One region of the Streptomyces sp. NPDC046977 genome, then DNA from elsewhere that is predicted to be linked to it. Evidence: riboswitches for the same ligand, from Rfam matches in the RefSeq annotation. Region 1 holds a riboswitch; the other holds the start of a gene.
The links. Region 1 has a riboswitch for thiamine pyrophosphate ahead of thiC (phosphomethylpyrimidine synthase ThiC). Riboswitches for the same ligand answer to the same signal wherever they lie in the genome.
Positions count from the first base shown of each region.

Region 2: it holds a riboswitch for thiamine pyrophosphate, as region 1 does, so the genes downstream of both, ABZ883_RS29155 (thiamine ABC transporter substrate-binding protein) here and thiC (phosphomethylpyrimidine synthase ThiC) in region 1, are expected to answer to the same signal.

Region 1 is NZ_JBEYWO010000005.1:123,516-130,894, reverse strand. Features, by position in the region: gene ABZ883_RS09835 (cupin domain-containing protein) at 1-162, shown strand, start outside; gene ABZ883_RS09830 (DUF5326 family protein) at 286-501, shown strand; gene ABZ883_RS09825 (SPFH domain-containing protein) at 547-2,007, opposite strand; gene ABZ883_RS09820 (hypothetical protein) at 2,157-2,357, opposite strand; gene ABZ883_RS09815 (YibE/F family protein) at 2,384-3,715, opposite strand; TPP riboswitch at 3,778-3,905, shown strand; gene thiC (phosphomethylpyrimidine synthase ThiC) at 3,897-5,663, shown strand; gene ABZ883_RS09805 (hypothetical protein) at 5,674-6,744, opposite strand; gene ABZ883_RS09800 (hypothetical protein) at 6,907-7,379, opposite strand, start outside.
Region 2 is NZ_JBEYWO010000022.1:113,626-121,004, reverse strand. Features, by position in the region: gene ABZ883_RS29170 (Rossmann fold nucleotide-binding protein) at 1-484, shown strand, start outside; gene ABZ883_RS29165 (ABC transporter ATP-binding protein) at 1,075-2,100, opposite strand; gene ABZ883_RS29160 (iron ABC transporter permease) at 2,100-3,731, opposite strand; gene ABZ883_RS29155 (thiamine ABC transporter substrate-binding protein) at 3,791-4,870, opposite strand; TPP riboswitch at 4,862-4,966, opposite strand; gene rlmN (23S rRNA (adenine(2503)-C(2))-methyltransferase RlmN) at 5,031-6,137, opposite strand; gene ABZ883_RS29145 (hypothetical protein) at 6,521-7,006, shown strand; gene ABZ883_RS29140 (hypothetical protein) at 7,155-7,379, shown strand, end outside.

The sequences.
Region 1 (7,379 bases):
TACCTCGTGGTGAGCGGCCGCGCCCTGATCACCGTGGGGGAGGAGACGACGCAGGTCGCGAGGGGCAGCGTGGTCTATGTGCCGGCCCGGGTGCCGCACCGCTTCCACCACGTCAGCGAGGACCTGCGGGTCCTGGTGGTCTTCTCGCCGCCCGAGGGATGAGGGACGTCCCCCCGGGTCCCTAGGGGGACGGTCAGGGACGGATGGGGACCGCCGGGCCTCCGCGCGGGGCCCCCGCGGCCCTAGCCTTGAGCCAAGGACGAAGACGATACGGAGGAGGAAACGGTGAAGCTCTTCGAGGGCCTTCCCTGGTGGGTCAAGTGGATCGCGGTGCCGGTCATCGCGATCGTGGTCTTCGGCGGCATGATCGCCAGCGCCGTCGGCTTCCTGTTCTGGCTGCTGTTCAAGGTGCTGATCTTCGTGGCGCTCGTCGGCGGACTGGTGTTCGTCGTCAAGAAGGTCACCTCGTCGTCGTCCTCGGACTCCCACGACCGGTGGTGACCCCGCGGGGCCCGGAGACGACCGGACCCCGCGGGAGCGCGCCGCTCAGTCCTTGACAGGGACGTGCTCGGGGCGCTGCGGCGCCGAGCCATTGGACGACGGCTCGGCGGCCCCACCGTTCATCTGGGCGAGCAGCTGACGGGCCAGCCCCAGGCCCGTGCCGCCCATGGTGAGCGCCTTGGCGAACATCTCGGACATGCCGTCCGCGCCGTTGAGCAGCACCATGTGGTCGACGTTGCCGAAGGCGGACGCGCCGGCCCGGACGATCTCCGGCCAGTTCTCGGCCAGTTGCTGGGCGACGACCGCCTCCTGGTTCTCCGCCAGCGCGGCGGCCCTGGCCTTGATCGCCTCGGCCTCCGCCAGACCCCTCGCCTTCGCCGACTCGGCTTCCGCCAGACCGCGCGCCTGGGTGGCCGCGGCCTCGGCCTCACCCGTGGCCCGGGTGGCCGCCGCGCTCGCCAGACCGCTGAGCTTCGTCTGCTCCGCCTGCGCGGCGGCGGCCGACTTCACCCGGTTCGCCTCGGCGACCGCGGCCAGCTCCGTCTCCTTGGCCTTCGCCTCGGCCGCCGAGATCCGCGCGTCGCGCTCGGCCTCGGCCAGCGTCCGCTTCTCGTACGCGGAGGCGTCCGCCGGCTTGCGGACGTCCGCCTGCAGCTGCTGCTCGCGCCGCTGCGCCTCCAGTTCGGCGACCCGGGTCTCCTGCACCACGACCTCCTGCCGGGCCGCGGCCTCGGCGAGCGGGCCCGCCTGCTGCGCGGCCGCGGTGGCCTTGTCCCGTTCGGCCATGTAACCGGCCTGCAGGATCTGGCTGTCCCGGGTGGCCTCCGCCATACGCGCCGCGGCCTGCTGCTCGGCCTCGGTGGCCATCCGGTCCGCCTCCGCCTGCGCGATCCGCGCGTCGCGGTGGACGGCGGCGGCGTGCGGGGCGGAGAGGTTCTTGATGTACCCGGTCGGGTCGACGATCTCGTGGATCTGCAACGAGTCGATGATCAGGCCGAGCTTCTCCATCTCCGAACCCGACGCCGCCCGGGTCTCGGCCGTCAGCCGCTCCCGGTCGCGGATCATCTGCTCCACCGTCAACCCGCCCACAATGGACCGCAGATGACCGGCGAAGACGTTGTGCACCCGCTCGGCCATGAACTTCTGCTGGTCCAGGAAACGCCGTGCGGCGTTGGCGATCGACACGAAGTCGTCGCCGACCTTGAAGATGACCACGCCGTGCACCTTGAGCGGGATGCCCTGCTGGGTGACGCAGTCCACGTTCAGCTCGGCCTCGTTGAGGTCGAGCGACAGCTTCCGCACCACCTGGACACCGGGCATCACCAGCGTTCCGCGACCGGTGACGACGCGGAACCCCATGCCCTCCCCGACCCCGTCCGCACGGTGCTTGGAACCCGAGATGACCAGGGCCTCGTTCGGCTCGGCAACCCGCCACATGAGCCGGAACAGCACGATCACCACAATGAGAGCGACGAGCACCGCGCCCGCCGCGACGCCGATCACCATCGGCACACGCCCCCTTACGATTGGCCCCGATCGGGGCCGCGTACGGGAGTGTGCGCCTGCGCAAGTCGCGCCGAAAGATCCTGGCGGATCCTTGTCGCATTCTTGATACGAAGCCGCCCTGACCCGTCCCCGTCTCGTCCCCGGGCCCGTCAGCCGTAGGCGGGCGCGACATACACGGTCCGTGGCGGCAGATACTCCACGACCACCACGACCGTGCCCTTCCCGATGCTCTCCCCCTCGGTCGCCGGGTACGCGAGGAAGGCCTCCGCACCCCCGCGGACCTGCACGATCACCTCGCCGACCAGCCCCGGGCCCACGGCCCCGGTCACCCTCCCCTGGAGCCCGACCACCCCGTCCACCCCCGTACTTCAGGAACTCACCGTGCCCGGCGCCGGCGGCGCCCGCCGCCCGTGGGGACAGTGTCCCTCCCGGAGCGGTCCGCCGACACCACCAGCGCGGCCAGCGCGGTCGTCAGCGGCACGGCCACCACCAGCCCGATGCTGCCGACCAGGGTCCGGACGATCTCCTCCGCCACCAACTCGCTGCCCGCCACCGCCAGCACGCCGCGCTGCGCGATCGAGAACAGCAGCAGCAGGGGCAGCGCGGCGCCCGCGTACGCCAGCACCAGGGTGTTGACCACCGAGGCGATGTGGTCGCGCCCGATGCGCATCGCCGCCCGGTACAACTTGTGCCAGCTCGCGCCCGGATCGGCGTCCCGGAGCTCCCACACGGCCGAGGTCTGGGTGACCGTCACGTCGTCCAGCACACCGAGCGAGCCGATCACGATCCCCGCCAGCAGCAGACCGTGGATCTCGATGCCCGGATAGAGGTCGTGGATCAGCCCGGTCTCGTCCGAGGTGTTGCCGCTGAGCACCGCCCAGTCGATGAACACCGAGCCCAGCAGCGCGATCAGCAGCAGCGAGCAGAGCGTGCCGAGGACGGCCACCGAGGTACGGGCATTGAGGCCGTGGCACATGTAGAGCGCGATCAGCATGATCGCGCTGCCGCCGATGACCGCCACCAGCAGCGGATCGCTGCCGTGCAGGATCGCCGGGAGGATGAACAGCGTCAGCACCGCGAAGCTGACGATCAGCGCCGCCAGCGCCAGGAACCCGCGCAGCCGCCCGACCACGACCACCGCCGCCGCGAAGAGCCCGGCCAGCAGCCACAGCGGCAGCGCCCGGTCCACATCGGTGACCGAGTACTGCAACTCCTTCGGCGCGCCGGGCGCGTAGGACAGCAGGACCTTCTGCCCCTCGGTGTAGTGCCGGGTCTGGGTCGGCTGCACGATCTCGGTGAAGGTACGGCCGGTGTCCTTGCCCGAGGTGACGCGGATGGTCGCCCGCTCGCAGATCGACGGGGTCTTCGGCGGGGTCGCGCCGGGCTCGCCGGTGTTCGGCTCCGCGTTCACGTCCGCGCACTTGACGTTCTCCACCCGCACCACCCGGCCCGACTGCGTCTGCTGGTCGAAACCGACGCCCGAGCGCTTGTGGGCCGGCACCCCGTTCGGCCAGAGCACCACCAGCCCGACCACCACCGCGGCGACGAACGGGATCAGCACCGCGGCGATGACCTTCCGCAGATGCCGGGAGACCGGCGGCACCGGACCGTGGCCATGGCCGTGACTGTGGCCGTGACTGTGCCCGTGACCGGGGCCGTGGGCGTGGCCGTTGCCGGGGCCGGGGGGCTGCGCATGAGGGGAGTCCACGCGCCGATCATCCCAAGGCGCACTGGTGCGCGCCGGAGAAGACCCGCTAGCGTGGTTCCACCTTTGCACACCGCGGGAGCTCGGAGCACCGGGCTGAGAGGGCGCTGACCGGCCGAGGGCCACCAGCTGCGCCGACCGCTGAACCTGTTACCGGGTAATGCCGGCGTAGGGAGTGGGTCTCATGACCATGCAGGATGCACGCGCGCGCGAAATCGGCTGGCACAAGGGCTACGTGACCGGGTCCCGCCCGGACATCGAGGTCCCTGTCCGCCGGGTGCACCTGACCAACGGCCAGGACGTGACGCTGTACGACACGTCCGGCCCGTACACCGACCCGAACGTGACCACCGACGTCCGCCGCGGCCTCCCGCCGCTGCGGGAGAACTGGATCGTCGCCCGCGGCGACACCGAGGAGTACCCCGGCCGCCCTGTCCGCCCCGAGGACGACGGCCTCAAGCACACCTCACCGCGCGGCGGGCTGCGCAACCTGGACGCCGTCTTCCCCGGCCGCCCGCGCCTGCCGCGGCGCGGACGCGGCGGGCAGGCGGTCACCCAGCTCGCGTACGCCCGGCGCGGCGAGATCACCCCGGAGATGGAGTTCGCCGCGATCCGCGAGAACGTCGCCCCCGAGGTCGTCCGCGAGGAGATCGCGGCGGGCCGGGCGGTGCTGCCGGCGAACGTCAACCACCCGGAGATCGAGCCGATGGTCATCGGCAAGCGGTTCCTGGTGAAGGTCAACGCCAACATCGGCAACTCCGCCGTCACCTCCTCCATCGAGGAGGAAGTGGAGAAGATGACCTGGGCGACCCGCTGGGGCGCCGACACGGTCATGGACCTGTCCACCGGCCGCAACATCCACACCACCCGCGAATGGGTGCTCCGCAACTCCCCCGTCCCCATCGGCACCGTCCCCCTCTACCAGGCTCTGGAGAAGGTCGACGGCAAGGCCGAGGAGCTGACCTGGGAGATCTACAAGGACACGGTCGTCGAGCAGGCCGAGCAGGGCGTCGACTACATGACCGTCCATGCGGGCGTCCTGCTGCGCTACGTCCCGCTCACCGCCCGCCGCAAGACCGGCATCGTCTCCCGCGGCGGCTCGATCATGGCGGCCTGGTGCCTCGCCCACCACAAGGAGAGCTTCCTCTACGAGCACTTCGAGGAGCTCTGCGAGATCCTCGCCGCCTACGACGTCACGTACTCCCTCGGCGACGGCCTGCGCCCCGGCTCCATCGCGGATGCCAACGACGAGGCCCAGTTCGCGGAGCTGCGCACGCTCGGCGAGCTCAATTCCGTGGCCAAGCGGCACGGCGTGCAGACGATGATCGAGGGGCCCGGGCACGTCCCGATGCACAAGATCAAGGAGAACATCGACCTGCAGCAGGAGATCTGCGAGGAGGCGCCGTTCTACACCCTCGGCCCGCTGACCACCGACATCGCACCCGCCTACGACCACATCACCTCCGGCATCGGCGCCGCGATGATCGCCTGGTGGGGCACGGCGATGCTCTGCTACGTCACGCCGAAGGAGCACCTGGGCCTGCCCGACCGTGACGACGTCAAGACCGGCGTGATCACCTACAAGATCGCCGCCCACGCGGCCGACCTCGCCAAGGGCCACCCCGGCGCCCAGGAGTGGGACGACGCCCTGTCCGACGCGCGCTTCGAGTTCCGCTGGGAGGACCAGTTCAACCTGGCCCTCGACCCGGACACGGCACGGGCCTTCCACGACGAGACCCTGCCGGCGGAGCCGGCGAAGACGGCGCACTTCTGCTCGATGTGCGGCCCGAAATTCTGTTCGATGAAGATCTCCCAGGACATCCGGCGGCAGCACGGCGGCACGGCCGAGGAGATCGAGGCCGGCATGGCGGAGAAGTCCGCGGAGTTCGCGGCTTCCGGCAACCGGGTCTACCTGCCGCTGGCGGAGACGGGCGGCAGTTCGGCCGGCTGACCCGGCCGCCTCAGCGGAGGGGGGTCGACCAGGCCACCAGTCCTGGCCGGCCCGCCTCCTTGAAACCCACCGCGAACGGCTTGTCGCCGTCGTCCGTCACCAGGTGGACGCTGCACTCCGTCACGCTGCCGCCCGGCGGGATCGTCCGGGCGACCCAGTCGGACGGACAGCCCGGGATCTTCGTGTCACGGACGAAGGGGGTCTTCCCCGGGATCTGCCGACCGCTCTCGGTGAGCAGGCGGACCTGGCCGGCCTGGTCGGTGTAGAGGTCTTTCGACCCGGTGTTGGTGTAGGTGACCGACGCGTAGTAGGGGATGCCGCGCCGCTCGTTCTCGTTGAGATCGAGATCCAGGCGCGCGAGATCGGCCGGGCTGCCCCGGCGTACGGACACCAGCGTGGCGGGCAGTTCGAGCACGCCGTCCTCGCGGGCGTCCCATTGGACGGGGATGATGTCGCCCGGCTCCGCCAGCCCGGCGGACGCCGCCTCGAGGCCGCCCTCGACGGGCCAGGCGGCGACCGCGCCACCTTCGTCGAGGTAGCCGTCGGCGTTGTGCGTCAGCGACAGCACACCGACGCCCTCGGGCAGCGCGTAGGTCACGCAGGTGGTGTACGAGTCGCCGGGCGCCAGTGTCTTCGGCGCGGTGTCCGCGCAGGGCAGGTCGATCCCGCCCGGCCTGCCGCCGCTGATCCAGACCTTCTCCCCACGCGCCCAGTCGGTGCCGTTCAGTGCGAAATGGCTGTCCACCATGGAGGCGGCGGGGATCGTCTTCCGGCCGATGTTGGCGACCTCGAAGGTGAGGTAGTGGGGGACCAGGTCCTGCAGCTCCTCGTCCACGCGCGCGCCCCGCATGTCCTCCTCCGAGCCCCGGACCAGACTCTTGACCGTGATCCTGACCTCGTACGACCGGTGCTTGGTGTCCGTGTGGACGACGTCCCGCGCGCCGGTCCGCACCGGCAGGTTCGTCCAGGAGGCGGGTCGCTCCACGGCCCCGCCCGCGTCCTGTTCCCCCGTGCACCCGGCGAGGAGGGGTATCGCTGCCGTGCACATGGCGGCCTTTCCGACGTAGCTGGACAGGCGCATGGATTCCCCTTGCCGCACGATGATCCGGATCCGCCGGAGGACTGACGCATCGTAGGACGTCTCAGCGCAGGCAGGTGGCGGGCCCGGCGCGCGACGCTCCGCACGGAGGCGCACGGCACGGCCCCCGGCCCCGGGGTGACTCGGGGGCGGGGGCCGTGGGGGTCAGTTGGGGGCGTGGTCGGGGCCGCCGTAGTCCGGACTGGAGTAGTCGGGGCTGGAGTAGTCGGGACTGGTGAACCGGTGCCCGGGTTCCGGGGAGGACTCCGGGCCGGGGCTGGAGAAGTCGGGGCGGGAGTAACCCAGGCGTGGCATGCGGTGGTTGCCGTCGCCATTGCGGCGGTCCGGCGGGGGCGGGGCGGAGTCCGCGGCCTTGGCCAGGGCCGCGTCGATGAAGGGCTGGAGGCCGCGTTCCAGAAGGGCCCGGCGCCAGATCTCGCGGGCCGCGGTGATCTCGGGCGGTTCGTCGGGTGGACGGTCGGCCCGGGCGGTGGAGCTGTTGCGCAGGGCCGTGAGGAGCAGCCCGATCATGCCGACGACGATGCCGCACGCGGCGACCGCCGCGAAGAGCCAGCCGGCCTGACGCAGGGGAGCGGCGATGTCCGGCTCGGAGTGGCCGAGCGCCAGGGCGTAGCCCA
Region 2 (7,379 bases), on a different contig from region 1:
CGCCCTGGACACCCTCGCCCAGGTCCCCTCCTTCCGGCCCTCCATCACCGACTGGGCCCGCGCGGTCTTCGCCGTGCGCGACCGCTACCCCGGCGGGGGCGCCTCGGTCGGCGTGCCGACCTGGTTCTACGGCCACGAGCCGCCGAACGCCTTCGCCGCGCACATAGCCAAGTACTTCGCCAACGCCACCCGCGAGGACGGCCTGCTGGCCCGCTGCACGGCGGGCGTGGTCTTCCTCCCGGGCGCGGCCGGCACCGTGCAGGAGATCTTCGACAACACCACGCCCAACTACTACGAGTCGAACGGCGCCCCGCGCCCCATGGTGCTGGTCGACGAGGAGCACTGGACGACCCGCCTCCCGGCCTGGCCCCTGCTCCAGGCCCTCGCCGAGGGCCGCAGCATGGCGCCGCGCATCGCCCTGGTGAACTCCATCGAGGACGCCCCGAGAGCACTGGCCCGCCTCTCGGCGGAGGCCGCTCAGTAGGCCCGCGTCCCGACCCTCGCGACGCGGGGCCGGGAACCTCGCCTGAGCGAACGCGGTCGTGCGGCGGCCTGCGGACGCCATCGGGCCGAGTGTGTCCGCGGTGGCCTTGCGCGAGGCGCTCACGGCCCTGCGGCGCCGGCCACGGGATCCAGACGGCCGGCGGCTCCGTGCCGCTACCTCACGGCCCGAAGGGCACGGGCTCGGCCGCCCGCCGCACGCACCGCTGCCGCACCCACTCCAGCACATCCGCCCCACCGAGCGACGCCGGCGCACACCGGTCGCCGCCGCAATGGCAGCTACGCCGCCACCTCAGTGCTGCCCGACGGCAGCACGGCACGAAGGGCACACGCCCAGCCACCGCCGCACGCACCGCTGCCGCACCCACTCCAGCACGTCCGCCCCACCGAGCGAACCCCGCGCGCGGCCGCGCCGGGGCTAGGCGACCGCCGCGCCGCGCACACTGGTCGCGATCGCGAGGGCGGCCTCGCGCATGGGCCGCCGGTTCCCGACGAGGACCGACCCGGCCGCCGGCACGCGCCGACGGCGGCGCACCCGGGATCCGGGTCCCGTCGGGGCCGTCGCCCCGGGCCTCACGTCCCGAGGAGCACGACCTCGTCGGGGGCGAAGGCGACGCCGACCGTCGTGCCCTCGGACGGCGCGTCGCGCAGGGCGCACGAGGCCTCCAGGCGCGGACCGTCGGCGGGCTCCAGCAGGAGCGTGACCTGGTCGCCGCGGAAGGTGCGGGCGGCCACCGCGCAGGGCAGCCCCTCCTCGACCGGGACGAGCCGCACCCCGGCGGGGCGCACCAGGAGCCGGCCGGGCCCCTGCGGTGATCCGGGCGGTACGGGGATCTTGCCCCAGGGGGTGTCGGCGACATCGCCGGTGACGGTCACGGCCGGTACGTTGCCGAAGCCGAGGAAGCGGGCCACGAACTCCGACGCGGGCCGCCGCCACACCTCCAGCGGCGTCCCGGCCTGTTCGACGTGCCCGTCGCGCATGACGACGACCCGGTCGGCGAGCGCGAAGGCCTCGCCCTGGTCGTGGGTGACGGCCAGCACGGTCGTGCCCAGCCGGCGGAAGAGCTGGCGCAGTTCGACCACGAGACGTTCGCGCAGACCGCGGTCGAGCTGCCCGAGCGGCTCGTCCAGCATCAGCAGCCGCGGCTCCGGCGCGAGCGCGCGGGCCAGCGCGACCCGCTGCTGCTCACCGCCCGACAGGGAGGCCACGGCGCGGCGCTGCGCGCCGGGGAGCCCCACCAGCTCCAGCAACTCCCCCACCAGGCGGTCGCGTTCATCCCGTCCCGTGCCGCGCACCCGCAGGCCGAAACCGACGTTGCCCGCGACGTCGTGCTGCGGGAAGAGCTGGTGGTCCTGGAACATCAGGCCCACCCCGCGGCGGTGCGCCGGAACGCCTGCCTGGTCCCGGCCGCCGAGCAGGACGCGCCCGGCGTCCAGCGGTTGCAGCCCGGCCACGGCGCGCAGCATCGTGGACTTGCCGCCGCCGCTGGGCCCGAGCACGCACACCGTCTCGTGGTCGGCGACCTCCAGGTCCACGGCGTCCAGGACGGGCCGTCCGCCGAAGCGCACTGTGGCGCCGTCCAGTCGCAGCAGGGCCATCAGAACTCCCCCGGCCTTTCGTCGCCGCGGATCGCGCGGACCCGCAGTCGTTCCAGCGCCAGCAGCGCGCCCGCGCACACCAGCATCAGCACGGTGCTCAGCGCCATCGCCTGCCCGTAGTTGAGCTCGCCGGCCCGCCCGAGCAGCCGGGCCACCGCGACCGGCAGCGTGGGGTTGTCGGGCCGCGCGATGAAGACCGTCGCCCCGAACTCTCCGAGGGAGACCGCGAAGGCGAAGCCGGCCGCCACCAGCAGGGCCCGCCGCACCAGCGGCAGATCCACTTCGCGCCAGACGCGCGGGGGTGACGCCCCGAGCACCGCGGCGGCCTCGCGCAGCCGCTCGTCCACGGCACGCAGCACCGGCAGCATGGTGCGCACCACGAAGGGCACCCCGACCAGCGCCTGGGCGAGCGGCACGAGGATCCACGAGGACCGCAGGTCCAGCGGGGGCTCGTCGAGGGTGATGAGGAAGCCGAAGCCGATGGTGACGGCGGAGGTGCCCAGCGGCAGCATCAGCAGCGCGTCGAAGCCGCGGACGAACCGCCCGGCGCGCCGGGTGAGCGCGGCCGCCGCCAGGCCGCCGACGGCCAGGGCGATCGCGGTCGCCGCGGCCGCGTACTCCAGCGAGTTCCACACGGCGTTCACGGGCGCGACCACGAACGTGCCGCCGCTGCCGTCGGAGGAGCCGAGCGCGCGGTAGAAGTCCAGGCCGTATCCCGCGGGCCCGTCCAGCGACCGTTCGACGAGGACGCCGAGCGGCACCAGGATCAGCAGCGCGGCCACCGCGAGCACCCCGGCCAGCAGCCCCCACTCGCCCGCGCCGCGCGGGCGCCGGGCCGTCCCGGCCGGGTCGACCAGCCGCAGCGCGCTCTCGCGGCGGCGTACCGTCCGGGCGTGCACGGCCAGGATGCCGACGACGGCGGCGAACTGGACGATCGTCAGCACGGCCGCGGTCGGCAGGTCCAGCAGCTGCGCGGTCTCGCGGTAGATCTCCACCTCCAGGGTGGAGTACGCGGGCCCGCCGAGGATCTGCACAACCCCGAAGGACGTGAAGGTGAAGAGGAACACCATGACCGCGGCCGCCGCCACGGCCGGCGCGAGCGCGGGCAGCGTCACCCGCCGCCACGCGGCGAACCGCCCGGCACCCAGCACCCGCGCGGCCTCCTCCTGCCGCGGGTCGAGCTGCGCCCACAGGCCGCCCACGGTCCGTACGACCACCGCGTAGTTGAAGAAGACGTGCGCCAGCAGGATCGCCCACACCGTGGTGTCCAGGCGCACCCCCCACAGCTCGTCCAGCAGCCCTCCCCGCCCCAGCAGCGCGAGGAACGCCGACCCGGCGACGACCGTCGGCAGTACGAAGGGCACGGTCACCACCGCCCGCAGCAGATGCCGTCCGGGGAAGTCGAAGCGCGCGAACACATAGGCGCCCGGCAGGGCGACCGCCAGGGTCAGCGCGGTCGAGGCGGCCGCCTGCCAGCAGGTGAACCACAGCACGTGCAGGATGTCGGGATCGCCCAGCACCTCCGCGAACCGGCCCAGGCGCCATCGGCCGCCCTCGCGGAGCCCGCGGGTGACGATGGCGGCGACCGGGTAGCCGAAGAACACCGCGAAGAAGGCGGCCGGCACGGCCATCAGGCCGAGCCGCACGGCGTGCGGCCGCGCGGCGGCCGCCCTGCGCCGGGCCGCTCCGGTCACTTCAGCACGAGCGAGGACCACGTCTTGACCCACTGCTCACGGTTCGCGGCGATCTTCTTCGGCTCGACGGTGGCCGAACCGCTGATCACGGGCGCGTACTTGGTGAAGACCTCGGGCAGCTTCGCGTCGCCGCGGGCGGGGTTGACGAACATGCTGAGCGGCATGTCCTCCTGGAAGGCGCGGCTCAGCAGGAAGTCGATCAGCGCCTTGCCGCCCTCGGTGTTCTTCGCGCCGTCCAGCAGCCCGGCGAACTCGATCTGCCGGAAGCAGGTGGCCGTCGCCACGCCGGTCGGGCCCTGCGCGGGCTGCTCCTTCAGCGCGAGCACCTCGGCGGGCGGACTGGAGGCGTAGGACACGACCAGCGGCTTGTCGCCCTTGCCGCCGCCCGCTCCGGAGAAGTTGTCGTAGTACGCCTGCTCCCAGCCGTCGACGACCTGGACGCCGTTGGCCTTCAGCTTGGTCCAGTAGTCCTGCCAGCCCTCGTCCCCGTACTTCGCGGTGGTCGCCAGCAGGAAGGCCAGACCCGGGGAGGAGGTCGCGGCGTTCTCCGTGACCAGCAGGTCCTTGTACTCCGGCTTGACCAGGTCGTCGAAAGTCTCGGGAACGGGCACCTTGTGCGCGGCGAACCAGGCGCGGTCGTAATTGACGCACACGTCGCCGAAGTCGACGGGCGTGACGCGGTGCTGCGCGGCGTCGAGCTGCAGGGCGGCGGGCACCTTGTCCAGGTCCTTCGCCTCGTACGGCGTGAACAGGCCGTTGTCGAGGGCGCGGGAGAGCAGGGTGTTGTCGACGCCGAAGAAGACGTCGCCCTGCGGGTTGCCCTTGGACAGCACGGCCTGGTTGACCGCAGCGCCCGCGTCACCGCCGCGCAGGACCTTGACCGTGTAGCCGGTCTGCCGCGTGAACTCCTTCAGCACGGCCTTCGAGGCGGCGAAGGAGTCGTGGCTGACGAGGGTGACGGTCCTGGAACCGCCGCCGGCGGCAGAATCGCCGCCTCCGCCGCAGGCCGCGAGGGACGCCGCGCCGAGCGCGACAACGAGGGCGGTGCCGGCGGCACGCCGACGGATGGTGCTCATCAAGTGACTCCCTACGCCGGTATGACCCGGATCAGGTTCGAGGGTCTGCGGCCGTGCCGCACTCTCAGCGCTGTGTGCGCTCCCCTGTCGGATGTTCTGTTGTCGTTCAGGCCGTTCAGGGCAAACGGCCGCAAACGACCGCCACCCTAGCAAGCGCCGCTCAGCGCTCGGAAGCCGCCAGCTGCCCGCAGGCCCCGTCGATCTCCTGGCCCCGGGTGTCGCGCACGGTCACCGGGACGCCGTGCGCCTCCAGCGCCGCGACGAACGCCCGCTCGTCCTCGGGCCGCGACGCCGTCCACTTCGAGCCCGGCGTCGGGTTGAGCGGGATCAGGTTGACGTGCACGCGCTTGCCCTTGAGCAGCCGCCCCAGCAGATCGGCGCGCCACGCCTGGTCGTTGATGTCCCGGATCAGCGCGTACTCGATCGACACGCGGCGGCCGGACACGTCGGCGTAGTGCCACGCGGCGTCCAGCACCTCGCGCACCTTCCAGCGCGTGTTGACCGGCACCAGGGTGTCGCGGAGCTCGTCGTCGGGCGCGTGCAGCGACACCGCGAGGCGGCACTTGAAGCCCTCGTCGGCGAAACGCAGCATCGCCGGCACGAGGCCGACCGTGGAGACGGTGATGCCCCGCTGCGACAGCCCCAGCCCGTCCGGCTCGGGGTCGGTCAGCCGGCGGATGGCGCCCACCACGCGCTTGTAGTTGGCCAGCGGCTCGCCCATGCCCATGAAGACGATGTTCGACAGCCGCGCCGGGCCGCCCGGGATCTCCCCGTCACGCAGCGCGCGCATGCCCGCGACGATCTGGTGCACGATCTCGCCGGTGGACAGGTTCCGGTCCAGGCCTGCCTGCCCGGTCGCGCAGAAGGGGCAGTTCATGCCGCAGCCCGCCTGCGAGCTGATGCACATCGTCACGCGGTCCGGGTAGCGCATCAGCACCGACTCGACCAGCGTCCCGTCGAACAGCCGCCACAGCGTCTTGCGCGTCGTGTCGTTGTCCGTGCTGCTGTGCCGCACGACCGACATCAGGTCCGGCAGCAGCCCCTCGGCCAGCTTCCCGCGCGACGCCGCCGGGATGTCCGTCCACGCGGCCGGGTCGTCGGTGTACCGCGCGAAGTAGTGCTGCGACAGCTGCTTGGCCCGGAACGGCTTCTCCCCCAGCTCCGCGACCACCTCCCGCCGCTCGTCGGGCGTGAGGTCGGCGAGGTGCCGCGGCGGCTTCTTGGCGGCGCGCGGCGCGACGAAAGTGAGTTCTCCGGGTGCAGGCATGGTCCGTCCAGTGTCGCAGATCGTTTGGGGCGCCCCAGGTCGGACGGGTGAGGCCCCCGTCACTCTCCGGTGTCCCCTGTCGACCGCGGTCGGCCTCGACCGACCGTTCACGGCCCGCAGACGGCCCGGACGACGCGGTCCGCGCCGCGAGGGGGCGACTGCGAGCAGCCGACACGCCCGTCCGGGCGCCGGCACAGCGGAAATCCCGTCGCCCTCCTCGCCCCGACGAAGAACAATTCCCGTCATGGGGACGGACATTTACGGGTTCATAGAGTGCCGCTGGGATCACTGGCTGGACGAGGACGACCGGGTCTGGTTCAGGGCCATCAACCTCATGCATCTGTACAACGGGCGCTCCTACGTCGCCTTCGGGTCGCTGTTCGGTGTCCGCGACACCACCTCCTTCCGCCCGCTCGCCGATCTCCGCGGCCTTCCGTCCGACGCGTCGCGGGAGACCCTCGCCGACGTCCAGTCCTGGGGCTCGGACCTGCCCCGACGCATCCTGGATCACCTGGGCGGAGCTGAAGGCCGCGGACTGGGAGGAGATCGCGAACGAGGTCGACGACTGCGTTCACGAGTACCGCCGCAGCCCCGACGGGACCTGGGTGATGCACGGGCAGAACTCCGGCCTCACCCGCTTCGCCGAGCTCTCCGGTCACACCGACCACCACACCCTCCACCACGCGGGCAGGGTCTACGCCGAGGGCACCGAGTGGCCGGACGGCGACCGCCTCTTCCGCATCGGCCGCCTCCGCCGCAAGGATGCCGTGCCGCACAGGGACTGGGCCCCCGTCTGGTCGGTGATGCGCACACTGGCGAACCTCCACGGCGACGAGGGCGTCCGCCTGGTCGTCTGGTTCGACGGCTGACCCGACCTGGCTCGAGCTCGACAGCCGGCCGACTCCGCACGGCCCGGTTCACGCCACCCGCCCCTGGAGACAACACTTCTGGAGCGATTCTTCCCAGGGGGGCGGCATGTCCGATTCAGGTTCCCGATTCTCGCGGACCGTACGCAGCGTGATGCACAGTCTCGACCTCTACGTGACGCTGGTCGCAGCCGTCGCATTCGGCGTTCTAGGGCTGGTCGGCAAAACTTCGCCAGAAGTCATTACTTCCGGTGTTCTGGCAGTACTGGCTCTCGTAGGATTCTCACTTCTCAGAATTCGCTCACAGGGCGACAGGATCAACGATTCTCTCGCCGGGCTCGCTCGATCGAACGCAGACCGCTTCTTCACCGAGGTG